Regions from separate parts of the Psychrobacillus sp. FSL K6-2365 genome, predicted to be linked through region 2. Evidence: a T-box and tRNA genes for the amino acid it is inferred to sense, from the RefSeq annotation. Region 2 holds a T-box; the other holds one or more tRNA genes.
What was found. The T-box of region 2 lies ahead of metG (methionine--tRNA ligase). A T-box ahead of a tRNA ligase gene usually reads a tRNA of that ligase, here a tRNA-Met.
Positions count from the first base shown of each region.

Region 1: it has a tRNA-Met gene. The T-box ahead of metG (methionine--tRNA ligase) is inferred to sense a tRNA for this amino acid. The anticodon was not compared.

Region 1 covers NZ_JBBOOO010000001.1:68,345-75,888, forward strand. The annotation lists gene yabP (sporulation protein YabP) at 1-193, shown strand, start outside; gene yabQ (spore cortex biosynthesis protein YabQ) at 190-693, shown strand; gene MKY29_RS00325 (FtsB family cell division protein) at 713-1,108, shown strand; gene MKY29_RS00330 (S1 domain-containing RNA-binding protein) at 1,248-1,679, shown strand; gene MKY29_RS00335 (EAL domain-containing protein) at 1,898-3,103, shown strand; gene MKY29_RS00340 (DinB family protein) at 3,227-3,676, shown strand; tRNA gene MKY29_RS00345 (tRNA-Glu) at 3,797-3,868, opposite strand; tRNA gene MKY29_RS00350 (tRNA-Met) at 3,876-3,949, opposite strand; gene MKY29_RS00355 (SpoIIE family protein phosphatase) at 4,176-6,551, shown strand; gene tilS (tRNA lysidine(34) synthetase TilS) at 7,052-7,544, shown strand, end outside.
Region 2 covers NZ_JBBOOO010000001.1:2,253,504-2,261,047, reverse strand. The annotation lists gene MKY29_RS10865 (citrate/2-methylcitrate synthase) at 1-950, shown strand, start outside; gene MKY29_RS10860 (hypothetical protein) at 1,067-1,294, shown strand; gene MKY29_RS10855 (hypothetical protein) at 1,382-1,567, shown strand; gene MKY29_RS10850 (class I SAM-dependent methyltransferase) at 1,560-2,318, shown strand; gene MKY29_RS10845 (biotin transporter BioY) at 2,682-3,233, shown strand; gene MKY29_RS10840 (hypothetical protein) at 3,553-3,696, opposite strand; T-box leader at 3,798-4,058, shown strand; gene metG (methionine--tRNA ligase) at 4,114-5,757, shown strand; gene MKY29_RS10830 (YndJ family protein) at 5,810-7,378, opposite strand; gene MKY29_RS10825 (DUF4166 domain-containing protein) at 7,368-7,544, opposite strand, start outside.

The DNA of each region.
Region 1 (7,544 bases), 2.2 Mb from region 2:
ATTCGATCAACAAGAATTTTATGTGAGAACTTCTCAAGGTATACTTCACATCAAGGGAGAAGACTTAAAAATTGTCCATCTGGATGTTGATAAAGGATTACTAACACTGGAAGGAATCGTTCGGGCGATGCAATATGATGAAGAGCAAAGTTTAGACGGCGCTAGAGGATTACTTCATAAATTATTCGGATGACACTCTCATTACAATTCTTTAGTCTGTTACTAATGGTCTTTAGTGGGATATTGGTAGGGGCAATAATCGAAGGGACGCGCTTTGTAACGGGAAGTTTCCCTAGGCGTTCCTACGTTTATAAATATCGTATTGTTCTTGAAATATTTGTTTGGATTGCACTTGGACTATGTTCTTTTTTTGTACTTTTTGAAGTACGAGATGGCGTATGGAGAATTTATGATCCGCTTGCGCAAATTGTAGGTATTCTCTTATACGATCAATTATTTCAGCCAGTGTTTCGTCTAATTGGTAGAATCTTTTTACGCCTAATCATCCAACCAATTTGGTGGATAATTTGTTTCATCTGGTTAGTAGTTAATAAAACTTTTTTACTTATATGGACGCTTATCTCATTTATTTTTAAACCATTTCATTTTTTATTTCAAAAAACGTGGCATTTGGCCCTTCAGAAAAAGCCAAACATCCGTTATAATAGAAAGTACACTAAAAAAATGAAATAGTTTGATAGGAGAGAGCAAAATGAGTGAGAAGCAAAGAAACGTACCTGTAAAGAAACAAATTGCATCGATTAATACTGATTATGTTCGCTCTATCGAACGCCAAGAAAATCGAAATAAAGCAAAAAAGGTTCGTTTAGCGAGAAGATTATTCATGTTTACAATTTTATCTGTTGCCTTAGTTGGATTGTTAATATCTACCTTATTGAACAGTAAAAGTGCATATGAAGAAAAACAATTGCAAAAAGAGCAAGTGGCTCAAGAGTTGGAGAAAGTGAAAGAAGAGCAAGAAATGCTTAAAGTGCAAATTTCAAAGTTGAACGACGATGAGTACATTGGCAAACTATTAAGAAAGCAGTATTTCCTTTCAGAGGAGGGTGAAATTATATTCACTTTACCTGGTAAAGAGGAAAAATAATTTTAAAAAACCAAAAGCAAAAGAGTAGTCTTATTGACACTCTTTTTTTGTTAGCTATAATAAGGGTAGGGATTTGTATGTAAAAAGCATATAAGTTCGAAAAAGAGTCGCTTAAATTTTAAGGAGGAGCATTTTTTTTATGTCAATTGAAGTAGGCAGCAAGGTAGAAGGTAAAGTAACAGGAATCACAAATTTCGGAGCATTCGTCGAACTACCAGGAGGCTCAACAGGTCTAGTTCACATTAGTGAAGTGGCGGACAATTATGTAAAAGATATTAATGAGCATCTGAAGGTTGGAGATGTTGTTGAAGTTAAGGTGATGAATGTTGAAGCGGATGGCAAAATCGGATTATCTATTCGAAAAGCAAAGCCTCAAGCGGAAAGACCAGAGAGACCCGAACGTCCTCAGCGTCCTAGAAACAACAATCGCCCAAATGATCGCGATCGTCCTAGCAAAGAGAATTTTGAGCAAAAAATGGCTAGATTCTTGAAAGATAGTGAAGATCGTTTGTCTACGTTAAAGCGCGCGACAGAATCTAAGCGCGGTGGCAGAGGCGCTAAAAGAGGATAATATGCTGTCTGTTTTATAGGTAGAAAAAATGTCATATAGATGAAAAGGTGTTTGGCTTTGCTAACACCTTTTTTTTGTACACAAAATATGAGATTCAGCATATCCTTAAAGTAAGGTGTACTCTAGTATTTCAAATAAACATGAATTAATTTCATAACTACTTTATTATGAGATTAACTCACATAGGTATTCTTTGATCTTTCAAGGAGGTTTATTAGTTGGATGCAATTGATGTACTAACGAATATAGAACATATAAAAGCATATTATCAACCGATTTTTAGTGCGGACGAACATATTGTTGTTGCTTATGAAGTTTTAGGAAAGCTTATTAATAAAGAAAAGCTTATTAATTTAAACGCTTTAGCATATGATGAGGATATTCCAGTAGAATATCGTGTTGAAATTGAACATAAAATACTTCGTTTAGCCCTTTCAGAGTTAATGGAAAAGACAAAAGACTACGATATATATTTACCATGCAACGCAAATTTACTCATACTAGATTATGGAGAGAGTTATTTCAATATTTTAAATGAGTATGTCTCAGAGGATTCACTTTCACGAATTGTACTTGTACTTTCAGAACATGATTATAAAGGTGATTTTAGCCAACTTAGTAATATACTCAGATATTACCGTACATACGGTATGAAAATAGCTATAAATCAAGTAGGTTCTGAAAGTCATATAGATTATATAAAGATGTTGTCACCAAATATATTAAAAGTAAATATAGAAAAACTGAGCTATGAATCGTGGAGTGCGCAAAATGACTTATTTGCTTCCTTAGGATCGCTGGCTCGTAAAATGGGAGCAAATATGTTGTTTGAAGGAATTGATAGTGTGCATCAACTTCAATTTGCTTGGAAAAATGGAGGGCGATATTATCAAGGGAAGTACCTAGCGGATGCTCAGAGAAACATAATTTTAAAAGATTCGCTAAAAGATCATTTCAAAGAGAAGTGTCAACAATTTATTACGACAGAAAAGCGATTACTTGAAGAAAAATACAATGAATTGAAAAACCTGCAAAATATGTTAGAAAAAGCAGTTGAGCTTATAAATCCGAATAGCGAAAATGTAGCGCAATTATTATTACTTGCAGAAGAACTAAATGATTGTTCATTCCGAATATATATTTGTGATGAAGACGGATTCCAACTTTCTCCTAATATTATGCGTGTCGACAAAAAATGGGGTGTGCAAGAAGATGCGGTCAATAAAAACTGGAGTTGGCGTCCATATTTTTTAAAAACTATTATAAAAATGCGTAATGACCAAAGTGGTGAGTTTTCGGACATGTACAGTGACATTGTTACGGGCGAAATGATGCGTACTTTCTCAATCCCTCTTAATAATAGTGAGTACTTGTTTATTGATATATCGTACGACTATTTGTTTAGACATAATATTTTTAGGTAGGCTTAGTTGCTTCCATAATTACTTTGAAAAATAAGAATTACCTGAAGCGAAAATGAGCGTTGTAAGATTTCACTATATGAATGTACTTTTGGCCAAGGTATATAAATAAATGGGGGTTATCCTGTGAAAAAAGAAGAACTACTTAGAGCGCATAGTGAGTATATCCAGTGGCTAGACACTTTGACTACTTTAGACGAAACGACAGCAAATGCTCCATATGCCAAAGGGAAATGGTCGCCAAATGAGATAATAATGCATCTTGCAGAATGGGATCGATTTACTCTCGAACAACGTTTGCCTAATATGAAAGAAGGTGAAAAGCTTGAAAGGTTTCCAGATTTTGAAACATTTAACGCAAAAGCCGCAGCCCTTACTCATGAACAAGCATTTAAAGAAACCCTTTCTTTTGCAAAAAAACAACGTGAACGTATTATCGAAAAGCTTCAGCAAACGGATGAAATAGAATGGGACAAAGCTTTTTACATTGGAGAAAGTAAATCCTCTATTCGTAGTTATTTCACAGGGTTTTTAGAGCATGACGACCATCACAGAGAACAAATCTCCTCCGTATAAGTAGCGATTCAACCTCGATTTCCGATTGTGAGGTTTTATTTAGGACTTCGACAAATTGTATATATCCAAAAATAAAAAAGCAGTTCCTAAACATAGGTTTAGGAACTGCTTTTTATTAGATGACCCCTACGGGATTCGAACCCGTGTTACCGCCGTGAAAGGGCGGTGTCTTAACCGCTTGACCAAGGGGCCGGAATTATGGCGGCCGAGGGGATCGAACCCCCGACCTCACGGGTATGAACCGTACGCTCTAGCCAGCTGAGCTAGGCCGCCGTTTTACCGAACAAATTATATATTACAATCGTTTTGTCGAAGTGTCAATGCTTCTTTAAAGGAATTTTATAAACATCAAAAGAAAGTTTGTTCTAAATAATTAAACTTTTTAGTTTATTAGCTGATGACGTCGAAAAGTTATTTGAGATACATGTCAGAAACAGACATACTTTTTGAGAAGATAATAGGTATACTTCCATCAATAGTTGAATAGGAGGTATTCGCTTTGAAGACGATTTATGAACAGGAACAAAAACGCAGTATATCGTTGAGAAGAATCACGGAGGGTTTTAAAGCTAAAAGAATTACTCTTTTCTTTTCTATAGTTTTCCTACTACTCTCATTTTTTCTAGCACAGGTTGTATTGTTCGAGGCCTCAGTTCCGTTTTTTCTCCCCCTTTGGGCGTTAGTTAATCTAAGGTTTCAACGCTTTGTACCTTGGACAGTTGTAGGTGCTATACTAGGTAGTTTTACTCTAGGGTTTGGACAAGTAATTATCCATGCAATTCAGGCATTATTATTTCCGTTTTATCAAAATCGATTTATTAATAAAATTCCTTTACCTATATTTGTACTGTTAGATGTTGTATGTATACAGATTGTATGGCAGTTTGTTTCGTATGGTGGAGAGATTCCAGTTTCTATTTGGTTAGCCATTGCATACGAAGGCATATTAAGTTTATTCATGACAATATTTTTGTTTCAATTATTCCTTCCGTTTCCAGATTTATTGCATAAAAGGTGGACGGTAGAAAGAATGGGGGCAGCATTGCTTATAGGAGCACTTGTTTTAACTGGAATGTCTTCGTATATATTTGGATATGTTTCGATTCCACTGATGGCAGCCCATCTAGTAATTGCAGTGTCAGCAGCTATTGGTGGTGTACAACTTGCCACTGTAGTTGCGGTACTTTCAGGTACGATATTGAGTATTTCTAAACTTAGCTTTAGCGGAATGATTGCAGTCTACGCGGTTACAGGCTTCCTAGCAGGACTGCATAAGCCTTTTGGGAGACTGTGGCAAGCATTTAGTATGCTAGGCGCAACGTTTTTCTTTATTTTATATGACCGTACACTACCTCTAGACTCTGTTTATATAGGATCGCTTGTTATCGCCTCACTATTATTTTTTATTGTTCCTTCTGCATGGATTAAGCAATTAAGGAATCAGTTATATCCGGATACAACAAGTGTTTTGTTAAGAAGACAAAAGTGGATGACGGAAAAAGTAAATCATCAGCTCCAAGAATTCCAGCATTTTGTCGACTTCATTACCAGATTTATATCGGAAAGATTTGACTCAAAAGCTTTGAGAAAAGATGAAAAAACAGAGCCACTACCTATTTGTCAATCGTGTTTTCAATACGAAAAGTGTTGGGGAGAGAAATCTAACGGTATGCCTGCATTGATAAAGGAGTGGGAGGAACAGCCTAAAAAATCTAGAATGCAAACAGAGACTAGAATTCAGTATAAATGTGTAAAACCAATTCAAGTGATGCATGAGTTGAAGGAAAAAGAAGCCAAACAACAGCTAACATATGAATTACAGCACGGAAAAAAGATGTTTGCACTCAAACTGAAAGATATGGGCAATCACATGAGTGAACTAATGAACAATTTGGAAAATAATATAACAATGTACTCGTCTCATGAGGAAGTGATTAAACAAAAACTCCAACAAGCAAATATACCTTTCTTTCAAATAGACGTATTAAACATAGAAATTGGACAAATGGAGATTGTTTGTTGTTTACCTATTGAAGCACGAGCAAAAATGGTAGGAGAGCGTTTAATAGTGCCTCTATTATATGAACTGTGGAATGAACCGTTTGAAATTACGGCTATGAAAGAAATCCACCACCCATATGAACATATTCAATTGACCTGTAAATCGTCCGTTCGTTTTCAAATTACGCATGATGTGTATACATCCTCTAGTAAAAATACAATCTATTCGGGTGATGCCCACGCGGTGTTCCCGTTACACCCAGGATTGATGGCTGTTATCTTATCGGATGGAATGGGGAATGATGTGGAAGCACACCGGGAAAGTAGACGTGTCATGCAGTTTATGAGGGAATGTTTAAATAAAAAAATGGATCCAGAAACAACAATGCATACCCTCCATTACATGATGAGTTTACAAAACGACAATGATAGTTATGCGACAGTAGACCTAGCGTTGATAGATTTGCAAAAAGGGGAGTTATGGTCTTGGAAGGCCGGAAGTATGTCGACATACCTCATACGTGGAAATGAAATGAGAAAAATAGAAAGCAAACACGTCCCATTCGGTTTCCTGCCGACCTTCTCGATTGAAGCTAGAAAAATGGACCTGAAAGACGGAGATGTATTGGTTATGCTATCAGATGGTGTATTCTCAGGGAATACGACTGTCGAAAAACAGGAGCAATATTACCAAAAAATATTACAGGACCCATCCATGAATGCAGAGCGTTTTGTGAAAATGTTAGAAGAGACATACTCACTACCAGGGGATGATCGAACTGTAATTTTCATGCAAGTAGAGCATGTAGTACCAGAATGGTCCCTCTTCACACCACGTCAAACAGCCAAATACCAAGAAAAAATGGTACACTAAAAGAAAAGCGGAAGCGCCTACTAGGGGAAGGCAGTCTAAGTTCGCGACATCGTGTCGCGACGACTGCATGACCCGCATCGTGCGGGCCCACAGGCGCTGGAAGAATTTCCTGGAAAGGCGTCCTTTGCCTTTCTCGAAATTCTGAAGCGACCCGAGGGGCAAGGCGCTGCAGCTGGCCAGAAAAGAAAAGCGAAAGGTGCCCGTTAGCCTTGACAAGCGCTGGAAGACAAACGGTAAAGGCGTTCTTTGCCTTAACCGTCTGTCTGAAGCGACTCGAAAGGCTGGCACCTGCAGCTGGCCAGAAAAGAAAAGCGGAAGCGCCTATTTGGGGAATACAGTCTAAGAACGAGACATCATGTCGCAACGACTGCATGACCCCCATCCTGTGCGCCTCTTCTTAAGCTCTTGAGAAGTAAAAGCGAGTGATGAGTAAATGTCCGCCTAGTCCACGTACTGACGGACTATTTACCAGAAGAATGATCAATAATTGAGGTGAAAAGATGCATCCTTTTATTAAAAAAGTGAAAAAGTATATAGATAAGTATCGGTTGATTCAAAGTGGGGAGCGTCTTCTTTTAGCTTGTTCTGGTGGAGCAGATTCCATTGCTGTGGTCCTTATATTTCATGAACTTAAAGAAATATATAACGTACAGCTAGGGATTGTTCACACGGACCACCAGCTTCGCGGAGAAGAGTCTGCCGAAGATATGCAATTCGTAGAACAAGTAGCTACAAGGTTGGACGTACCTTTCTATGGAACTACACTTGAAGTGCCTTCTAGAATGGAGGTAGAGGGTGGAAATGTTCAGGTAATATGTCGTGAGGAACGGTACGCTTACTTTGACACTGTTATGAAGCAAGAGCATTTTGATAAGTTGGTCCTTGGGCATCATGCAGATGATCAAATTGAAACAATAATTATGTCATTAGTAAGAGGTTCTTTGGCGTCTTCTCTTACAGGAATCCCGATAACAAGACCCTTTTCTAATGGAA
Region 2 (7,544 bases):
CATTTGAACAATTGGCTGGCTTTTTATGGACTGGGGAAAGTGGCACTGAAAAAGAGCTCGAATTGAATCATTGTCGAGAATTGCCTGCACATATAATAGCGATTATTGATGCACTTCCAACCGAAATATCTTTAATGGATGCTATGAGAACGGCTATTTCTGCATACTCACAATCAGCATTTAAAGAAAAATTAATAGAAGAGCAGGCAGTCATATTAACAGCTGCACTTCCGATGATTGTGGCTAGACATTATCGAAATCAGCAAGGACTTCCTATTATAGAATCGAATAAGGACCTTTCCTACACAGCAAATTATTTGTGGATGCTAACTGGAGTAATTCCTAGTGATGTACAAGTAGAAGCGCTAGAAACGTACTTGAAACTTACAATGGAGCACGGTCTGAATGCATCGACCTTTGCTGCACGTGTAACGATTTCAACCGAGTCAGATTTAACAGCAGCGATTACTTCAGCAATTGGAACAATGAAAGGACCCCTACATGGAGGGGCTCCATCAGGTGTTATTTCTATGTTAAATGAATTCGAAGATCCTACACAAATCCGTACGATTGTTAAAAATAAAATAGAAACCGGAGAAAAGATAATGGGCTTTGGTCATCGAATTTACAAGACAGAGGATCCTCGTTCAATTATACTGCGAGAGAAATGTTTAGAGCTTCAAGGAAAAGATGCATGGCTAGATATTGCAACAATCGCAGAAAAAGAAATCATCGAGTTATTAGCGGAGTATAAACCGGGTAGGAAGTTATATACGAATGTAGAGTATTATGCGGCAGCTATTATGCGCTCAATTAACATGCCGTCGGAATTGTTTACTCCGACCTTCAGTGTCGCTAGAATGGTTGGTTGGACAGCCCATGCAATTGAACAGTTGGAAGACAATACAATTTTCCGTCCACAGTCTATATACGTAGGGCAAATAAAATAATTCTTATAAGATACCGTTTCAGTAACAAGAAACGGTATCTTTTTTGCATTGAAAAGGAAATCGATACGTCAAGGCGAATATATATATAGTGAGATGTAAATGAAAGGGGAATGTATATGAAATTTATAATAATGGGAGCAACTGCAATTCTTTCAGGAATCATGTTATTTGGGATGACATGGATTGCAGCTGCTATATATACAACTAGAGAAGGGGGATATGGCAGATTTTCTGATGCTATAGATGTGATAGGGTATTTTCCGATAATTATAAGTATTATTTTGGTTATAATTGGTATATCTTTTTTTGGAACTGCTTTTAATAAACATTTAGAAGACAAGTAAACTGTGATGAATTACTAAACGTCAGTGAAAAGTGTTGGTTAAATTTAAGAATTTTTCTGTGATTTTCTAGAAGTATTTTAATCGACATTGCAAGGATACGGAGGAAAGACACATGGTTATAGTAGATTAGCTTACTTTCTAGGTAATCGGTTTGTCCTTGAATATATGGAGAAGCATGGTGAACAAGCCACCATTATTGCTTGGAGGGAAGAAAATTTTGAAGCGAAAATAGCGCAATGGCTATCTCAAGAAGGAGCAGATAAAAGTGAATAATTTTGAAGAATATAATGATCCAATTTCCTACGATATTGAAAACGATGCCTATACTAGTGAACTTAATTTACTTACAGAATGGGCTATCAAACAGGGAGGTCCAATTATAGATCTGGCATGTGGGACCGGTAGAATGACGATCCCTTTAGCTAAAAAGGGCTTTGAATTGATAGGGGTAGATTTACATAGAGGTATGCTTGAACATGCGAAGAGGAAAGCGGAAAATTTAAAAATACAAATTAAATGGTTAGTTCAAGATTGCACAGTGCTTCAACTAGAAGAAAAAAGCCCGTTAATGTTTATGGTTGGGAACTCCTTTCAACATTTTCATACAAATAAACAACAAAATCTTGTTTTAAGGTCTATACATAGCTATCTAGCAACAGATGGAATTTTGGTATTTGGGATTAGGTTTCCAACGGCGGAAGAATTGCTCCAACCAAATACAGAAGAGTATTGGAAAACATATATAGATACAATTGAGAATAAAGAAGTAAAAGTATATACGATTAGTAATTATAATCCTTTAGAACAAATACAGCATTATACAACAATCAGAAAATATATGGATAAAGGTAATGTTGTAAAGGAAAGAAGAACGAACATTAGTTTAAGATACACATATCCTAAAGAAATGGAACGGTTACTATTTGAAAACGGACTAGATATTTTACATGTCTATGAAGATTGGAATAAATCATTATTAAGTAAAGATAGTGATGAGATGATTTATGTTTGTAAAAAAAGATAAAATTGCACTAAGCACTATCCGACGTGGATTATTTACTAATAAGCGTGATATATGTTAGGTAAAGTATAATAAGGATCATTTATGTCTAAAAGTGTTTAGGAAGACACTCATAGTCTTGGTAAATTAAACGGTCAAGATGAGTATTTAAAATACCTAATGTTTCTAAACGCAGTGCTGATTTAAGAGTGAGGATTATTCCTCACTCTTTTTTATAGGACGATATAGTTAGGTTTTCTATATTATACCTTTACTATTTGATTCAACTTTTCAAAAAAGTTTATTGACAGTATCAGTAAAATGTTTTATCTTTGTGTTAACCTTAAAAAATAAATTAGGTTAACACATCGGGGGAGGTTTTATATTTTGGAAAAAAGTAATATTTATCAATACTTATTAGCGGCAATTGGGGCTGCTATTATAGCAATACTCGCGCAGGTGACGATTCCTCTGCCACTTGTACCAATTACAGGGCAAACTTTTGCAATCGGTTTAGTAGTTACCATTTTAGGTATGAGATTAGGTGTATTATCGGTGATGGTATATATATTAATCGGAGCGGTAGGAATGCCAGTATTTAGTGGGATGTCAGGAGGATTAGGAATTGTAGTTGGACCAACAGGTGGCTATATTGTTGGTTTCTTGCCATCTGCATTACTTATGGGACTTTATATGAGAAAATTTGGTGTCACAATTTCACATGCTATTATAGCTAATTTAATTGGTATGGTTGTTACATTGGTATTCGGGACGGTTTGGTTAAAAATAATAGCTGATTTGACGTGGACTGCAGCATTTATGGGTGGCGTTGCTCCATTTATTATCGTAGGTGTAATAAAAGCAGTACTAGCTGCATGGTTTGGAGTTGTCGTTCGTCGTCGATTAGAAACAGCACGTTTAATCGTAGCTAATACATAAAACAAAATGTTTTTTGTTTAAATAACTTCCAGGGTAGTTTTAAATGATGACGGGTAACTTTGAAAACATTTGTAGTGGACCTTTTTTATGTCGGAAAGAGGAGGTAGCAAGTGGAATAGATAGCTTGCTGTCCACTTGCCACCTGAATTCATATACAAGTAATTAGTTTTCTGTAGAATGGGCAGTGAGTCAGGGAATGATTTTGGATTTGTTCGATTCATTGATTGGGAAAAAGACAGATAAATTATACTTTGCTCATAATCTTTCACTTGTTGACAAATTTTAATAATGAATGATTTATGTATTTAGATGGAAGTTATTAGAAGGTAGTAGAAATCCATTTAAATAAAAGTGCTATAAGATAAAGAGGTACACCGACAATGATCAGCCCTGCTATAAAGTAAGATACATAATACAAAATATCATGTATAGCACCAGCAAAATCATCAATAAAACTTTTCATGATATATCACAACTCCTTCACTATTTACTATTTTAACATAAATAAATTAAACTTCTTGTGAAGTTCAGAATTTTATGTATAATTATCTTAACAAATATAAAATAGTAGCGATGAAGAGGAAAAGTAAAGTGATGATGTTATAAAGAGAGCTTCTGCTGGTGGGAACGAGGCAAACTAGTCATTTGAACATGATCTCTGAGCTTCGTACTGAACGTTATGTGACTAGTAGGATACGACAAGGTTTGGCACTTGTTATCCCTGTCAAAGTATAAAGGCTAATTGCCATGTACTTATAAAGTCAAACGATGTGAGTTGTTTGAAAATTAAGGTGGTACCACGAGTATAATAACCTCGTCCTTATCGGAAATTTTCCGGTAAGGACGAGGTTTTTTGTTTATTAATAAGGAGGAATAGGAAATGAGTATTTTTATTGGAGGGGCTTGGCCTTATGCAAATGGCTCTTTGCATTTAGGACATATTGCAGCATTATTGCCAGGGGATATACTGGCAAGGTATTTTAGACTAAAGGGAGAGGATGTACTATATGTTTCGGGAAGTGACTGTAATGGAACACCTATTTCTATAAGAGCTAATAAGGAAGGGATTCCGGTAAGGGAGGTAGCCGATAGATACCACGATGAGTTTGAAGATTCATTCCGTCGTCTAGGGTTTTCTTATGACCTCTATACGCGAACAGACAGTGAGAATCATCACCAAGTCGTAAAGGAACTATTTTTAAAGCTATTAGATAGTGGGTTTATTTATAAAAAAGAAATAGAACAGACCTATTGTGAGATAGACAAACAATTTTTACCAGATAGATATGTAGAAGGGAAATGTCCAAATTGTGGTAGCAGTGCTCGTGGAGATCAATGTGATAATTGTTCCAAGATATTAGATCCATTAGATTTAATCGACCGAAAGTGTAAGCTTTGTGGAAGTGAACCGACAACCCGTAAAACGGAGCATTTTTATTTTGAGTTAAGTGCTTTTCAAAAACAATTAGAGAAATATGTTCACGAAGCTAAGATTATTGAGTTATGGAGAGATAATGCAATTCAATTAACGGAGCGGTATTTAAAGGAAGGACTGTTAGATCGAGCAGCCTCTAGAGATTTGCCAAATGGAGTTAGTATTCCTGTAAAAGGTTATGAGGAAAAGAAAGTTTATGTTTGGATAGAAGCAGTAGCAGGATATTATTCAGCAAGTAAAGAGTGGGCAAAGAATTCTAAAAAAGAAGATATAGCATATTGGTCAGAAGAGACGATCTCATACTATGTGCATGGAAAAGATAATATCCCATTTCATACACTAATTTGGCCAGCAATCTTATTAGGGATAAATAACCAGGCATTACCTACACATATTATTTCAAATGAGTATTTGACGCTTGAGAAAAGAAAACTATCTACAAGTCAAAATTATGCGGTTTGGATACCTGATATTTTAAAAAAATATCATCCTGATTCCATTCGTTACTTTTTAACGATCAATGCTCCAGAGAATCGTGACACTGATTTCTCTTGGAGAGAATTCATCTACAGCCATAACTCCGAGTTGCTTGGTGCATATGGAAATCTGGTGAACCGAACATTTAAATTCGTAGAGAAGTTTTATGAAGGTAATATACCTGTAAACAATATAAATGAAACAATAATAATACAAACAGAAAGATTATATGAAGAAGTAGGAGAGCTAATAGAAAAAGGTCATTTTAAATTAGCATTAGAAAAAATATTTCTATATATTCGTAATGGTAACAAATATTTTGATGCTCAAAAACCATGGATTCAACTAAAAGAAGAGGAATTAGAATGTAAAGGTACGATTGCTACTTGTGTATACATTATTGGCAATATAGCGCAAATATTATCACCATTTCTACCCTTTTCAAGCGAAGAAGTAAAGGCAAATCTACAAATAGATAAATTCTCTTGGCAGCCTTTTAATCCGGCACCAATTCAGTTGCAAACGGTTAGACCTTTATTTGAAAGAATAGATATTAGTGTAATACAAGATGAACTAGATAAACTAATGGAAAGTGCAAATTGGCAAACATAACCAGGTAAAAGGAGTGGAATTCCATGGCATTTTATGAAATTCCACTCAAGTTCTACTTTTCTTTTTTCACAATAGTATAGTCAATACTCAAAAAAGGAATGGAGAAGATTTTCATCCGATGTTTAGCAAAAAGCTCCCCATTTAGTTCTTCATCTATAAAAAACTGCTCTTGAAGAGGAAGCTTAAAGACAATGTTGCGAAACGTCAAGTAAATTCCAGCATCAGAATTGCCGTTTCCGCTACTTGTCAATAGTAGGTTTCCATTGTTTTGCTCATGCAGTTCAAGTATGCCGATCATGGATGTGAAAGGGAGTGGCAGTGCAATATTCATATAAGTTTTCTCGCCCTTTACATATGAAGAGTATAAGGCGACAAAAATAACGTCAGATTCTATTTTTCGAAGCCATGCCCTAGTTCTAATACGACCGTCGTTAACAGCAATAATGTCGCCAGTCATTTCCGTTTTCTTAGAAGAGTAGGGTAAATTCAACTGTTGGATTTTTTGACTAATAACTCCATAGACAGCCGCAATTGGTTTAAACCACGGATACCAATGTACTTCTGAAAACAAATGGTATTGTTTAGTATTTTCGTAGAATTCTATAATTTTAGGCTTCACATTATCCCTGTTAATATAAACCCCCATATCATCTACGAGTCCAGTGTAGCTTTCGTTACCTTTGTTTGGCTCTAGTATTTGTTCACCAATAACAAGTTTCCCTCGTATAACACTAATTGGAAAGGTCAATTCTTTATAGAGAGTAGGAGGTGTTGAAATAGACCAACCGATAATACCAACTAATCCAAATAACAAACAGTTAAAAAATCCGTGAAACTTTAACATAAACTCAATACTGACATGGAATACTCCAAAAGCATTTCCAAGTGCATATAGTAAAGAGAATATAATAGTAATTCCTAATGCACTAAACGAAATTAAAATCAGCGTTTTTTGTACATTCCCTTTAAATGGAATTTTAAACGCTAGAACGATAAAACCATAAATCCCGATAATATATAGTAGTACAGATACTAACTCAAGCCAAGGGGAGAATGTAATCCCTGCTGCAACTATTAATGGCGATACTAAAATTATCGTAGCAAAGAATGGGTAACTCTTAGGTTTATAAAGTCTACCAGCAAAACCTATAAAAATAGGTAATAGAAAAGAGGAATAATGGAAATGGATTGCCGTAAGCCAAGTTAACATAGGGGAGAACCCAGTATCAAACCCTATTTCGTAAATAAAAAACCATATCCCTCCCAAGAATAAATACATAAGGCCAGTATCTATGGAAAACTCCTCTATATGAGTAAATCCTCTTTTAGCAAAACGTATAAATCCGCATATAGCAACGGCAAAGGTAAACAGTAAATAGATGAAAGCAAGGATAAAGTCAAAACTAGTTTTTTCTGTTATTTGAAGTACAATAACCGAAAAAACAGCAGGAAGAACAAAATAATACATTCGTATTTTTAGTTTTAGAATGAGTTGCAAAGTTAGCGGGACAAATAAGAGTTGTGCTATTGTCAGCATTAAAAAGTACCAAGGATTCACAGTGAACAATGCAGTAAAAGTAAATAAAATTATATGTATACTAGCAAGAATCTTATAGGTCATCAGCTCGGAATTCCCCCTTATATTCAAATAAAGTACCAATTAGCGGGTTCGTAATCCATACATGTATACAAAAACTATCATTTTCCTTCACATAACTTTCCTTGACTAAAACATTTCCTTGAAACAATTTTGGAATAGGCAATTCAAATTTTCCAAGTAAGATGCG